DNA from 2 places in the Solibacillus sp. NPDC093137 genome. Region 1 is predicted to be linked to the other one. Evidence: a T-box and tRNA genes for the amino acid it is inferred to sense, from the RefSeq annotation. Region 1 holds a T-box; the other holds one or more tRNA genes.

Region 1 (6,587 bases):
CTGCGTAAACTGACAGAAGAGAATGGAACGGTTTTAATTTTCGATGAAGTTATGACAGGCTTCCGTGTAGACTATGGCTGTGCACAGGAATATTACGGAATTAAACCTGACCTTACTTGTTTAGGTAAAGTAATCGGCGGAGGCTTACCGGTTGGTGCATTTGGCGGAAAGCGCGAAATTATGGAGAAAATCGCTCCGTCAGGTCCGATTTATCAAGCAGGTACGTTATCAGGTAATCCGCTTGCAATGACAGCCGGCCATGAAACATTAAGCCGTCTGAACAAAGACTCATATGAATACTTCCGCAAACTGGGTGACCAGTTGGAAGAAGGTTTCCGTGCGGCAGCGACGAAATACAATATTCCACATACAGTGAATCGTGCAGGGTCGATGATTGGTTTCTTCTTCACAAACGAAGATGTAATCGATTTTGAATCGGCGAAAAGTTCGGATTTAGAGCTATTTGCAGAATACTTCAAACTAATGGCCGAAGAAGGAATTTTCCTGCCGCCATCACAATTTGAAGGACTATTTATTTCAACGGCGCATACAGAAGAACATATCGCAAAAACAGTTCAGGCATTCCATAATGTTTTTGAAAAATTAGCGAGATAATCTCATAAATAAATCATAAATTCCCTTTCTATGCATAATGTAAGCGTAGGGAGGGGATTTTTTATGCAACAGTGGGAAATGAAAGAGACATTTACATTTCCAAAGCAATTAGGAAATGTTCAAGAGAATTCTAAAATAGTAGTAGAACCGAAATGGCATGAAGAGATTAGCGAAGATTCCGTCGTAGTAAGAGGAATTTATGTAGTAAAAGGCAATATTCAATTTGATCATGTAGCACGCGAGGATGAAATTGAGGAAGGTATCTATATCGAGCATATGGATATTGAAAAAGATCATGGTTATTTCGAATATGCCCTGCCTTTTTCAGTAGATTTTCCGAACGATGACATTGAAGCTGTATCACTTCGCATAAATGATATTAAAGTGGAGCCGAATAATGGCTACTGCTCATGTAGCTGGGCAGTCCATTGTGATGTGGAAAAGAAAGTACAAGCAATTGTTGAAGTAGAGGAACCGGCACCAGTCGAAGAGATCGTCGTCGAAAAGCCTGTAGAAGAAGTACAACCCCGACTTCAAGCGGAAAAAGAAGTAGAATCAACGCAGATGGCTCAAACCGTTCCCCATGAGCTTGATTTCCTGGAACAGTTGGCTGATGCATATAGTCGCGTTCAAATACAATTGAAAAAATAAATAAATGTTCCGTAAGAATTGAAGCTTACGGAACATTTTTTTGTTGTGAATTTTAAATGAAATCTGTGAGTAATAAGTAAGTAAATAAAATTAGAATGGCCAGCAATAATATATCACCCGTTGTCGGAAGTAAGACCGTTCGAATCGCCTGAAAAATCGTAATCGGCAAAATACAATGACGCATAAAGAAACGGAATTTTCGCAGCCATGGAGGCAATAAATAAGGATTGTAGTTTTTTCGCAATGTCCAGACTCCTTTTGCATAGTATATGTGAAGAGCGCAGATAACGTGTTAAAGTATATTCCCCATTCGTGCTTGATATTTCATTAAAAACAGCTTAAAATAAAGTGCAACTATATAATTGAAGCGAAGATTAGGAAGAGTACGTATGAGATCGATGGCAAGAGAGGAAACGGTAGCTGAAAAGTTTCTCCATCAACCATGCAGAAGGTAGCCTAGGAGCTGACTTAGTGAACTAACAGTAGCTAGGGTCCGGTTAAACACCGTTATCGAATGAAGTGCCGATTGGGCATTCCAACGCTGCATATTGACTGCTTGCGCTTTTTTAAATTTAAAGAAAGCGTTTGTGGGTAAGGAATGCGAACGCTTGACTAAACCCGATCGGAAATAAAGGTGGTACCGCGAATTAACTCCCTCGTCCTTTTTTTAGACGAAGGGAGTTTTTTTATGTCCAATAATAAGGTGACAAAGGAGAGATTCATCATGACGGAAATTACAATGCCAACAAAATACGATCCGCAGCAAACTGAAGCCGGCCGCTATGAATGGTGGTTAAAAGGCAAATTTTTCGAAGCAGATCCAACAAGCGATAAGGAACCATACTCTATCGTTATCCCACCGCCAAACGTAACAGGTAAGCTGCACCTTGGCCACGCTTGGGATACAACATTGCAAGATATTTTAATTCGTATGAAACGCATGCAAGGATTTGATGCACTATGGTTGCCAGGTATGGACCATGCAGGTATTGCGACACAGGCGAAAGTAGAAGAGAAATTGCGCGGTGAAGGTATTTCCCGCTATGATCTTGGCCGTGAAAAGTTCCTTGAAAAAACATGGGAATGGAAAGAAGAATATGCATCCCATATTCGTGCACAATGGTCGAAATTAGGTTTAGGATTAGACTATTCAAAAGAGCGATTTACACTTGATGAAGGCTTATCGGATGCTGTAAAAGAAGTATTCGTTAAATTATACGAAAAAGGCTATATTTACCGTGGTGAGCGTATTATTAACTGGGATCCGGCTGCCAAAACGGCCCTTTCAGACATCGAAGTAATCCACAAAGAAGTAGAAGGCGCATTCTACCATATGGAATACCCGCTTGCTGATGGTTCAGGTAAATTACGCGTTGCAACAACTCGTCCAGAGACAATGCTGGGTGACTCTGGTGTAGCTGTACACCCTGAAGATGAGCGCTATGCACACTTAGTAGGGAAAACTGTCATTTTACCTATCGTAGGTCGTGAAATTCCAATCGTTGCAGATGACTACGTAGATATGGAATTCGGTACAGGTGTTGTAAAAATGACACCAGCACATGACCCGAACGACTTTGAAGTTGGGAACCGTCATAATCTAGAACGTATTTTAGTTATGAACGAAGATGGTACAATGAATGACTTAGCTGGTAAATATGCGGGTATGGATCGTTTCGAATGCCGTAAGCAAATCGTTGCAGATTTACAAGAGGCAGGCGTATTAATCGAAATCGAACAACATGTACACCAAGTAGGCCATTCAGAGCGTACGAATGCTGTTGTAGAACCGTATCTTTCTAAGCAATGGTTCGTAAAAATGGCTCCACTTGCTGAAGAAGCATTAAAAATGCAAGCAGATGAAAATGAAAAAGTAAACTTCGTACCAAATCGTTTTGAAAACACATATAACCGCTGGATGGAAAATATTCATGACTGGTGTATTTCGCGTCAATTATGGTGGGGTCATCAAATTCCAGCTTGGTACAACAAAGAAACAGGCGAGCTTTATGTAGGAAAAGAAGCACCTGAAGATGCTGAGAATTGGACACAGGACGAAGATGTTCTAGATACATGGTTCTCATCTGCTTTATGGCCGTTTTCTACAATGGATTGGCCAAATGAAGAATCCGAAATGTTCAAGCGCTACTACCCGACAAATACGTTAGTAACGGGCTATGACATCATCTTCTTCTGGGTAAGCCGCATGATTTTCCAAGGGAAAGAATTTACAGGCGAGCGTCCATTTACAGACGTTTTAATCCATGGTTTAGTTCGTGATGCTGAAGGACGCAAAATGTCCAAATCACTTGGTAACGGGGTTGACCCGATGGATGTAATCGACCAATATGGTGCGGATTCATTGCGTTACTTCCTTGCAACAGGTTCATCTCCAGGTCAGGATTTACGTTACTCTACAGAAAAAGTAGAATCTACTTGGAACTTCGTAAACAAAATCTGGAACGCTTCTCGTTTTGCTTTGATGAACATGGAAGGCCTAACATATGAGCAAATTGATTTAACAGGTAACCTTTCAACAGCGGATAAATGGATTCTATCACGCTTGAATGAAACGATTGACCGTGTAACAACATTATCTGATAAATATGAGTTCGGTGAAGTTGGCCGTGAACTTTACAATTTCATTTGGGATGATTTCTGTTCATGGTATATCGAAATGGCGAAATTGCCATTATATGGTGAAGACGAAGCGGCTAAATTAACGACACGTTCAGTACTTGCTTACGTTTTAGACAACACGATGCGTTTACTGCACCCATTCATGCCTTTCGTAACAGAAGAAATTTGGCAGCACTTGCCGCATGAAGGGGAGTCAATTACAGTTGCTGCATGGCCGACTGTTAATCCGGCATTCAACTTTACAGCAGAAGCAGGCGATATGCAGCTATTAATGGATATTATTCGTTCTGTACGTAATATTCGTGCAGAAGTGAATACACCAATGAGCAAAAAAGTACCGATGACGATTTCAGCAAAAGATGAACAAACATCGGCAGTGCTTGAAGTGAACAAAGGCTATATTGAAAAATTCTGTAACCCGGATGGCTTAACAATCGGGGCGAATCTTGAAGCACCAGCACAGGCAATGTCAGCAGTAGTTTCAGGCGCAGAAATCTTCATGCCACTTGCAGGCTTAATCAATATTGAAGAAGAAATCGCACGTCTTGAAAAAGAGCTCGACAAATGGGCGAAAGAAGTAAAATTAGTTTCTGGAAAGCTATCGAATGAACGTTTCGTTTCAAAAGCACCGGAAGCATTAGTAGCAACAGAGCGTGAAAAACTGGCGGACTATGAAGCAAAATACGCAACAGTTGAAAAACGCATTGCAGAACTGAAAAATATGTAATGCCAAAGAGAGGTACCGTATAACGGTACCTCTTTCTTTTAATTCAGCTATAATAAAATATATTACATATTAGCCGTATTAGGGAGAGGACATAATGTTTCAAACGATGAAGCAATGCACAGATTTTATTTTTAAGTTAAAAGCAAGCCAATATAAAGGCGAACCATTACAGTCGGCGAAGATTATCCTGGATGCACTTGGCAATCCGGAACAAAAAACGAAATTCATACATTTTGCAGGTTCCAATGGAAAAGGTTCAACATTGAATGCAACGCGTGAGATTTTAATCAAGCACGGCTTAACGGTCGGCGCCTTCATATCTCCGCATCTTGAGCGTGCCAATGAACGGGTGACAATCAATAAACAGCAAATTTCCGATGAAGACTTTCTGCGTATTGCAAATGAAATTGCGGAAGTTATTGAAAATAAATTGGGCGGGGAATTCCCAAGCTTTTTTGAGTTTATGACATTGCTTGCCCTAAAATACTTCTCGGAGCAGTCATTGGATATCGCATTGCTTGAAACCGGTATTGGTGGGCGTTTGGATTCAACGAATGTTGTGACACCGGAAGTATGTGTGATTACAACAATTTCGCTTGAGCATACGGATATGCTCGGTGAGACATATGCCGAAATTGCCGCAGAAAAAGCAGGAATTATTAAGCAAGGAAAGCCGGTTGTTGTCGGAGTGAAAAATGTGGAAGCGCTGGCGGTAATTCAGCAAACGGCAGCACAGCTCCATGCTCCGATCTTTACGTTGGGTGAACATTTTTATGTGGAAAATCAAAAAGGTGCTTATTTTGACTACCGAGGAAATATTATGATCGACAAAATTGCACTTGCGATGGCAGGGGAACATCAAATGGCCAATGCCGCGCTTGCCATTACGGCAGCATATTTATATCTTGAATCCTTTAATGCGCAAAAAGTAAAATTGGCCTTGCAACATGCAAAGTGGGAAGGGCGTTTTGAAAAAGTGCACGACAATATTATTTTGGACGGTGCCCATAATTCGGAAGGGACGACTGCCCTCATTAATACATTACAGGAAACTGCACCACAGCATAAAGTGAAGTTTGTCTATGCTGCTTTACAGGATAAGGACCATGGTATCAGTATAAAATTAATGGATGAGGTCGCATCTGAAATGCACTTCACACAAATTGATTTGCCGCGCGCGGCGACAGCGAAGCAACTTTATGAACAAAGCACACATTCAAAAAAGTTTATGCATTCAAATTGGCAGGAGCTAATTGAAAAAGAAATGAATCATTTGGCTGAAGATGAGCTGCTCGTTATTACCGGCTCCTTATATTTTATCGCTGAAGTACGCAGTCTGTTTACAGAAAGAGGGTGGATTTCATGATTCCATTACTGGAGTTATACAAAGAGCGTTGGCAGGTAGAAAGTGAACGAGCGATCAAGCCGGGTTTAGAAGCGATTGAATCCGCACTTAATCTGCTTGGACAGCCTGAGAAACAGCTGAATGTAGTCCATTTAGCGGGAACGAACGGAAAAGGCTCAACATTGGCATTTGTTGAAGGGATGGCTCGCGAATACGGTTTATCAGTCGGGAAGTTTATGTCACCTTGTATTGTAGATGTCCATGATCAAATACAGATTGATGGCCGGTCAATCACTAATGAGCAGATGGACCGGAAGTTTCAGCAGTTGGCAAAAGCCGGACTTAGCGGAAAACTGACAGACTTTGAATTATTGACGGCGGTGGCACTTTTATACTTTGCTGAGCAAAAGCCGGACTTAGTATTAATCGAAGCAGGCATGGGTGGCAGAGAAGACAGTACAAATGTAGTGACACCGATCGTTTCGGTTGTCCCGAGTATCGCTTTGGAACATACGAATTTTTTAGGCAATACATTAACAAGTATAGCGTATCATAAAGCCGGCATATTGAAAGAAAATCGTCCGGCGGTAATTGGGAAAATGACAGAAG
Region 2 (6,587 bases), 490 kb from region 1:
TGAGGAACATTTTTTCTGGGGTAATCCTAACTTAACTTGTGTGTAGAATCAAAAATATGAAACGCACCAAAGCGTTATTTGGCACATAATTCCAAAAAATATTGCGATATTAAATACGGAAAGATACGTTAGAAACATAAGTTCTTATCTGGAGGCGTTAATCTTGAAATTACAATCATTCATTCAATCATACCAAAATTTAATTAACGAATATCAATTAGTTGAAAGCCAGCTAAAATTTACAGGACACCCACGTGAATGTGTAAAATTGGCCAGTAATAGCAGAACACCTATATTAGCGATAGTTGAAGGAAAGCTTGTGACATATTTTGATTTACATCAGCAGGAAGGAGTAGCACCATATTCGGATAATTGTAATGCGATTTTAGTACGTGCTTTTTCAACAGCGGTTAATGAACAAGGGAAAGGCTATGCAAAGCATGCATTGCAGTTACTACCCGCATATGTACAAAAGAATTTCCCTCATATTAATGAAATCGTACTTGCAGTTAATGTTGCAAACACAGCTGCACAATATCTTTATAAGAAGTGTGGATTTAAGGATTACGGTGTGCGCCGTCAAGGGCCTAAGGGTGAATTAATTGTGATGAGTTTCTTATTCTGAGAGGATTAGTGAAATCAGTTTTTTTATCTACAACCGATTCGCAGCTTTTTTGAGCGGGCGCCATTACTATATATAAAGATAAGATGTCCCCAAGCCCTGGTTTTGTAACATTAATTGTAGCAAGCCCAAGTCTTGGGGGTTAGAACCCCTATATCCCCTTTGTAGTGTCATAGCTTCGCTTGTTATACGAGATCACTGTCCCAACCAGCCTCAAACATGTTTCTACAAGTAGGGGGTGAACTTTTTTGCGGACGAGGTCTTTGCCCCACGGTCGCGAACGTTCTACCCCGGCTACCGTTTTCCTATATCGATATAAAAAATGGTCAACCAGAAATAATTTCTGGCTGACCTAATAATACGATCGGGGGCGATTCTTCAATGAGAAAATCGCGTTTTTCCTTTAAAGGGCCATATTGTGGAATAGCAATCTGTTAAGGGGAGTTACTAAACGATACTTTGCTAGCTTTTTTGTTCAACTAACACAGCATTTAGTTATTGAAGAAGGACTTAATGGGGAAATATAGAATTTTTTACTGATACAATAAATCCGAATAGTATATAGGTAAAATTAAAATAACAAAAGAGGTGAACGTAAGATGAATATAAAGACAATTTTATTTGTAATTATTTGTACTATGTGGTTAGTAGGTTGTGACAGCACTAGAGAAACAATAAACACTATAGAAATTCAAGAATTAATTAATTTTGAAGAAGAAAAACCAGATACATTACAATTAATATCTGATGTGAAGAATATTAAAATTATAGAGAAAACATTTAAAAAGGCTAGAGAATTTGGTGAAGTAGATAACCAAATAGTTCCGCAATATAAAATCAAACTAAGCGATGGTGAATATTATTTGTGGATAGACCATACAAAAACAGGAACAATAGCGAACATAAAAAGTAGAAATATGTTTTACAATATCAGAGCTAGCGAAGAATTTAAAGAGGCCATAAATTATAAGAATAAGTAACTTCTCCAAGAGGATTTATTTGGAAACACTACACTTAGTTGGATACATTTTATAGAGAATAAGTAGCAATTACTGATAACTCCTTTTCACCTTTATAAATGGAATATAATTAAATGGCGGCGCTTTTCTTGAATAAGAAAAGTGCTAAATTCAATTATAGGGCCAGATTGTTGAATAACTATCTTTCAAGAAATGTTAATGATACTTAAGAAACGAAACAAAACCTTCGAAGTGTTATTACATCAACATATCGAAGGTTTCTTTGAGTGTAGCATTTTTACAGAAATGGTTAGCATCAAGAAAAACATACATCCCATTGTGGAAAAATGATATTTTAAAGTATTTATTAAAAAAGAACAACAAGCAATCTGAATACAAATTGCTGTTTTTTTCTAGTATTAAAATGGGCAATTATTTATGAATTGGCAAATAGACCCATTAGACGGTACTAATAATTTTGCTATTGGATTACCGGTATTTTCTTCTTCTATAACGCTTTTGTATAAACACGAGCCAGTTCTTGGAGTTATATACGAACCTTTGGTTAATAGGTTATTTACATCTAGTTTGAACGATGGTGCATTCTGTAATGATGTAGAATTAAAAATTAAAAAGAAAGATAATCCTAAAAAATTTATTATTGCTTGGATACAGGGGCATAGAGTTCAGAATGAAGATAAAGCTGTTAAGCTACGACAATATATCGATGTAAATTGTAAAAGGATGATGAGGCTTTGGGCTCCAACGCTGCAATGGTGTATGCTTGCTAAAGGTGATATAGACGGAATTATCATTTATAATTCTGAAGGCGATGACTTGTATTCTGGCGTACTTATGGTAAAAGAAGCTGGAGGAATTGTAATTGACTTTCAAGGAAATGAATTTACAGGTATGAGCAATGAACCGTATCTAATTGCTTGCCATCCAGATAATAAAGAGTATTTCTTAAATATGGTAAGTGAAGGATTAAGCCATACTAAAGCATTAATTGATATTGTCTAAAAATAGATAATAAATTCTAGATAAAAGAAGGATCTGGAATTAATTACTTTAATGAGGAAAATGTTACAAAATTTAAAACTTATACTACAGAAGGTATTCCAATGTGTGGAACCTTCTTTTTTTATAAATTGCTTATTTGCATGTAGAAGTTATTAATTTAATGAACCGTGGATAAATTAATGTTTAACATTCGAACGCGATTATTCATTATGAAGATCGCGATTTCCCGTTAAAGGGCCATATTGTTGAATAAGATTTTTTAAGAGAATGTTAGAAGAGAGTACCCTCATTTCAATAGAAAAGACATGAATGTTGATATAACAACATTCACGTCTTTCTTCTGTATTCCCAAACTTTGATTTGAGAAAGTTTTTTTACTTTATGTGTATGGTTATATAGATGCTCTTTTATTAATAATAAATAAAAATATGAGATGGTATATAGCAATGAAAATAAATAAAGCACCTAACAATGCTAGAGAAAACCATTTTAATTCAGGTGTTTGGACTACACCAGTAGCATCTACTTCTCTAATATAAATAAATGTAGCTAGACCGCCAAATACGACAATCCAAAAAACTGTAAGCGTCCACCATATTTTTTTAATCATTTTTATTCCTCCCTGTAAATAAATCTACGAAAAGAAATAAATCATAATTGCAATAATTCTTTATTCAAAATATAAATATACAATCTCAAAACACCGTTCCATCTATGGTTTGCATCATCTGTATAAAATGCAGCACGAGCTAATGATTCATACAAAAAGGCAATAAACATTGTTTTAAAACGTTCGTGCCTTTTTAATGTGTCCCCAACTTTCATTGGGAAGGTTTAATTAGATTTTAATGTATTCTGTATGCAACATAGCATTTTCCCATTCTTCTCTTAAAATACCCATACGAATTGAATCGTAATAAACACCTTCATGATAGCGGACTTTACGAATGCGTGCTTCCATCTGCATACCAAGTTTTTCTCCTACATGAATCATTCTTTCGTTTCCAGACCACGTTGTAAAACCTACACGAACTAATGGCATTGTTGTAAAGAGATGATTCATCCATAATTTTAATGCTCGTGTACCTATGCCTTTTCCCCATGAGCCTGCTTCATGTAATACTATCCCTATTTCAAGCCATTTTGAGGGCTTATGCTCCCAATAATAAGAGATAATCCCACGAACTATTCCATTTACTTCAATTACCCAGAAGCTATCGTCATCACCAATCCATTCATCTTTTGATAACAAAAATTCTTCATATGGCTTCGGATGATGTGGGAAATAAGGGGCATCCCATTTTTTCCATTCGGGCTTTTCATCTTTATAAATGAGTTCCCACAAGCGAAATAAATCTTCCTCGACTACTGGTCGTATTGTTAATTCTTTATTTGAGTACATTCCTTATCCTCTTTTCAATTATTTTCGTTTCTTTGAGATTTGAAAAGAGAAGATATATCTACTTTTCAATCACCTTTGTTACCTGTTTCATATTAATCAATCCTTTCTATATAAAATCCCTATAAATATAGCATATTTACCTAATTCTGTAAAAATAATATAGAACGAAACATTCCCAACGCGTCGTTTGTTAACATCTTTTGCGTAAGGTCATAAACCAGACGAATATGACGCTCACTTATTCAATGTAGTGTAGTAGCCAAATTGCGGACAAATCCAAAAAATCAGGCGTAAGGGAGAAAGTCTCTCAAAAATGAAAAGCCCGTAAACGCTGATATACCAACGTTTACAGGCACTTGAAATAATGGTCTCGACAAGTCTCGAACTTGCGACCCCCACCTTGTCGAGGTGGTGCTCTCCCAGCTGAGCTACAAGACCGTGATAAGGAACATATATAACAATGTTCTTACCTGTTATTATAGCAGTTTCAGAGGGAGCGGTATATAGAAAACTGTTATATTTTTACTTTTATTTTTATTGAATCCTACAATTTCCCCATAGATCAACGTCTTTTCTTTTTATCGTCTTTTAATAAAGCTTGTTTTTTATTTACTTTTTCCAGGACGACATAGACGTGGTATTTACTCTCTTCGATTTGAACAACATTTACAACCTTTCCTTTACGACCTTTTATTTTTAAATCCTCATCTACTTCAGGAATACGTTCCAAACACTGGCTTAGGACAGGCGTATTATTTTCCAAATAATGAACAGCAAACAACATGATTAAGCGCTCCTTGTTAATTCGATTTTAAATTGAGTCAATTTATGAAGATTCCAAGATGTATAGAACCATCAAAAATTGAAATTGACCAACTCGATAGAAATGATTTCCACATTTCAATAATAGGATATGGTAACGAATGAATTGAGGTGTAGAAGGAATGACAAAAAAATGGGGTTTACTGGCTGTTTTTGCATTTGGACTGTATGTTGTCGCAATGTATTTGTATTTTTTCCATGGACAAAATAGTGGGATTCCAGCCGCTCTTCAAGGAACGGCAGCAGATCCAAGCACTTTTCTTACAACACAGGAGCTGTTATTAAGTGAGGAGTTATCGAAAGTAAGAAATTTCCTGTTCTTTATCACGACGCCGTTGGAATGGCTGCTTTACTTCGTTATTTTAATTACGGGAATTTCACGTTTGTTTGAGAAATGGAGTTCAGAACAATTTAAATGGTCCATATTCAGAACAACAATGTATCTGTTCTACCTTTCCTTGCTGTTGTTCATCCTCCAATTCCCGATGGACTATTACCGCTATACGCTTAGCAAAAGCTATGGGATCAGTACGCAGATTTTCTCCTCATGGATGCGGGAAAATATAATTGATTTTTGGCTGGAGTTTGGGATGTCGGTCATCATGATAGCAGTTCTTTATTGGCTTATCAGAAAAAGCCCCAAAAAATGGTGGCTCTATGCATGGGCTTTGACTGTACCGTTTTCAATCTTTCTAATGTTTATTCAACCTGTCGTCATCGATCCGATCTACAATGATTTTTCGCCTTTAACAGACAAGGAATTAGAGACGAAAATTCTATCTCTCGCTGAGCAGGCGGACATTCCATCAGACCATGTGTTTGAAGTGAATATGTCGGAGAAAACGAATGCTTTAAATGCCTATGTGACAGGAATCGGCGACAATTCCCGGATTGTGCTGTGGGATACGACATTAAACCGGTTAACCCATGATGAAATCCTGTTTATCATGGCGCACGAGATGGGGCATTATTTGCTGAAGGATATTTATATTAACATCGCGGTTTATATATTTATGACGCTCATTGGACTTTGGCTGATCGCAAAAATCATGCCTTGGATGATTCGTCGTTACGGACCGATCCTGAAAATTAAAGAAATGGGCAATTTAAATTCATTGCCGTTATTTTTGTTAATCTCATCATTTTTACTTTTCTTCTCTAGCCCATTGTCCAATGCGATTTCACGTTATCAGGAAATTCGTGCAGATGAATTTGCTATTGAGCTTGTAGAAAACCCTGAAGCAGCGATTTCATCGTTTCAACAGTTGACGAAAGCCGGTCTTAGTGAAGTAAACCCGCCAGCACTTGTGAAATGGTTCCGCTACACACATCCGCCAATGTTAGAAAGAATCGATAAAATTGCAGAAGAAGTTGATGAGGATTAAATAAAAACATGTATAATTAGTTTACTATATCTATAAACGCTTCAATTTTTTGTAATAAATATTTGAGGCGTTGAAAGGAACTGGCTATGGACAAAAACGAATGGATTTCACTTTTTCACAAAGAATTGCGCCAAGAAGCTGTAACACCAGGATTTATAAGGGAAGAAACCGACCATGTTGTTCGGCACATTTCAAAATTTAACGAAAGCGGATTTATATTAGCTTCTAATGTAAATGAAAGGTCGGCAAGAGAAGTAATTCGAAAGGAGCTAACTTTTTTCGGGAACCTTAAGCAAAGTTTCGAATGGAAAGTGTACAGCTATGACAAACCTGATAATTTGACTGAATTACTTAAACAAGAGGGATTTACGATT

The links. A T-box is a leader RNA that pairs with one kind of tRNA and senses whether it is charged. The one in region 1 lies ahead of ACQKN3_RS01370 (valine--tRNA ligase), so its partner is inferred to be a tRNA-Val.
Region 2: it has a tRNA-Val gene. The T-box ahead of ACQKN3_RS01370 (valine--tRNA ligase) is inferred to sense a tRNA for this amino acid. The anticodon was not compared.

Annotation. Positions count from the first base shown of each region.
Region 1 is NZ_JBNNVH010000001.1:288,443-295,029, forward strand. It holds gene hemL (glutamate-1-semialdehyde 2,1-aminomutase) at 1-615, shown strand, start outside; gene ACQKN3_RS01360 (alanine racemase) at 679-1,266, shown strand; gene ACQKN3_RS01365 (hypothetical protein) at 1,319-1,510, opposite strand; T-box leader at 1,628-1,933, shown strand; gene ACQKN3_RS01370 (valine--tRNA ligase) at 1,991-4,633, shown strand; gene ACQKN3_RS01375 (bifunctional folylpolyglutamate synthase/dihydrofolate synthase) at 4,728-5,999, shown strand; gene ACQKN3_RS01380 (bifunctional folylpolyglutamate synthase/dihydrofolate synthase) at 5,996-6,587, shown strand, end outside.
Region 2 is NZ_JBNNVH010000001.1:783,335-789,921, forward strand. It holds gene ACQKN3_RS04040 (GNAT family N-acetyltransferase) at 164-625, shown strand; gene ACQKN3_RS04045 (hypothetical protein) at 1,222-1,602, shown strand; gene ACQKN3_RS04050 (inositol monophosphatase family protein) at 2,020-2,604, shown strand; gene ACQKN3_RS04055 (DUF3923 family protein) at 2,996-3,214, opposite strand; gene ACQKN3_RS04060 (GNAT family N-acetyltransferase) at 3,443-4,006, opposite strand; tRNA gene ACQKN3_RS04065 (tRNA-Val) at 4,372-4,444, opposite strand; gene ACQKN3_RS04070 (hypothetical protein) at 4,569-4,790, opposite strand; gene ACQKN3_RS04075 (M48 family metallopeptidase) at 4,951-6,213, shown strand; gene ACQKN3_RS04080 (GNAT family N-acetyltransferase) at 6,300-6,587, shown strand, end outside.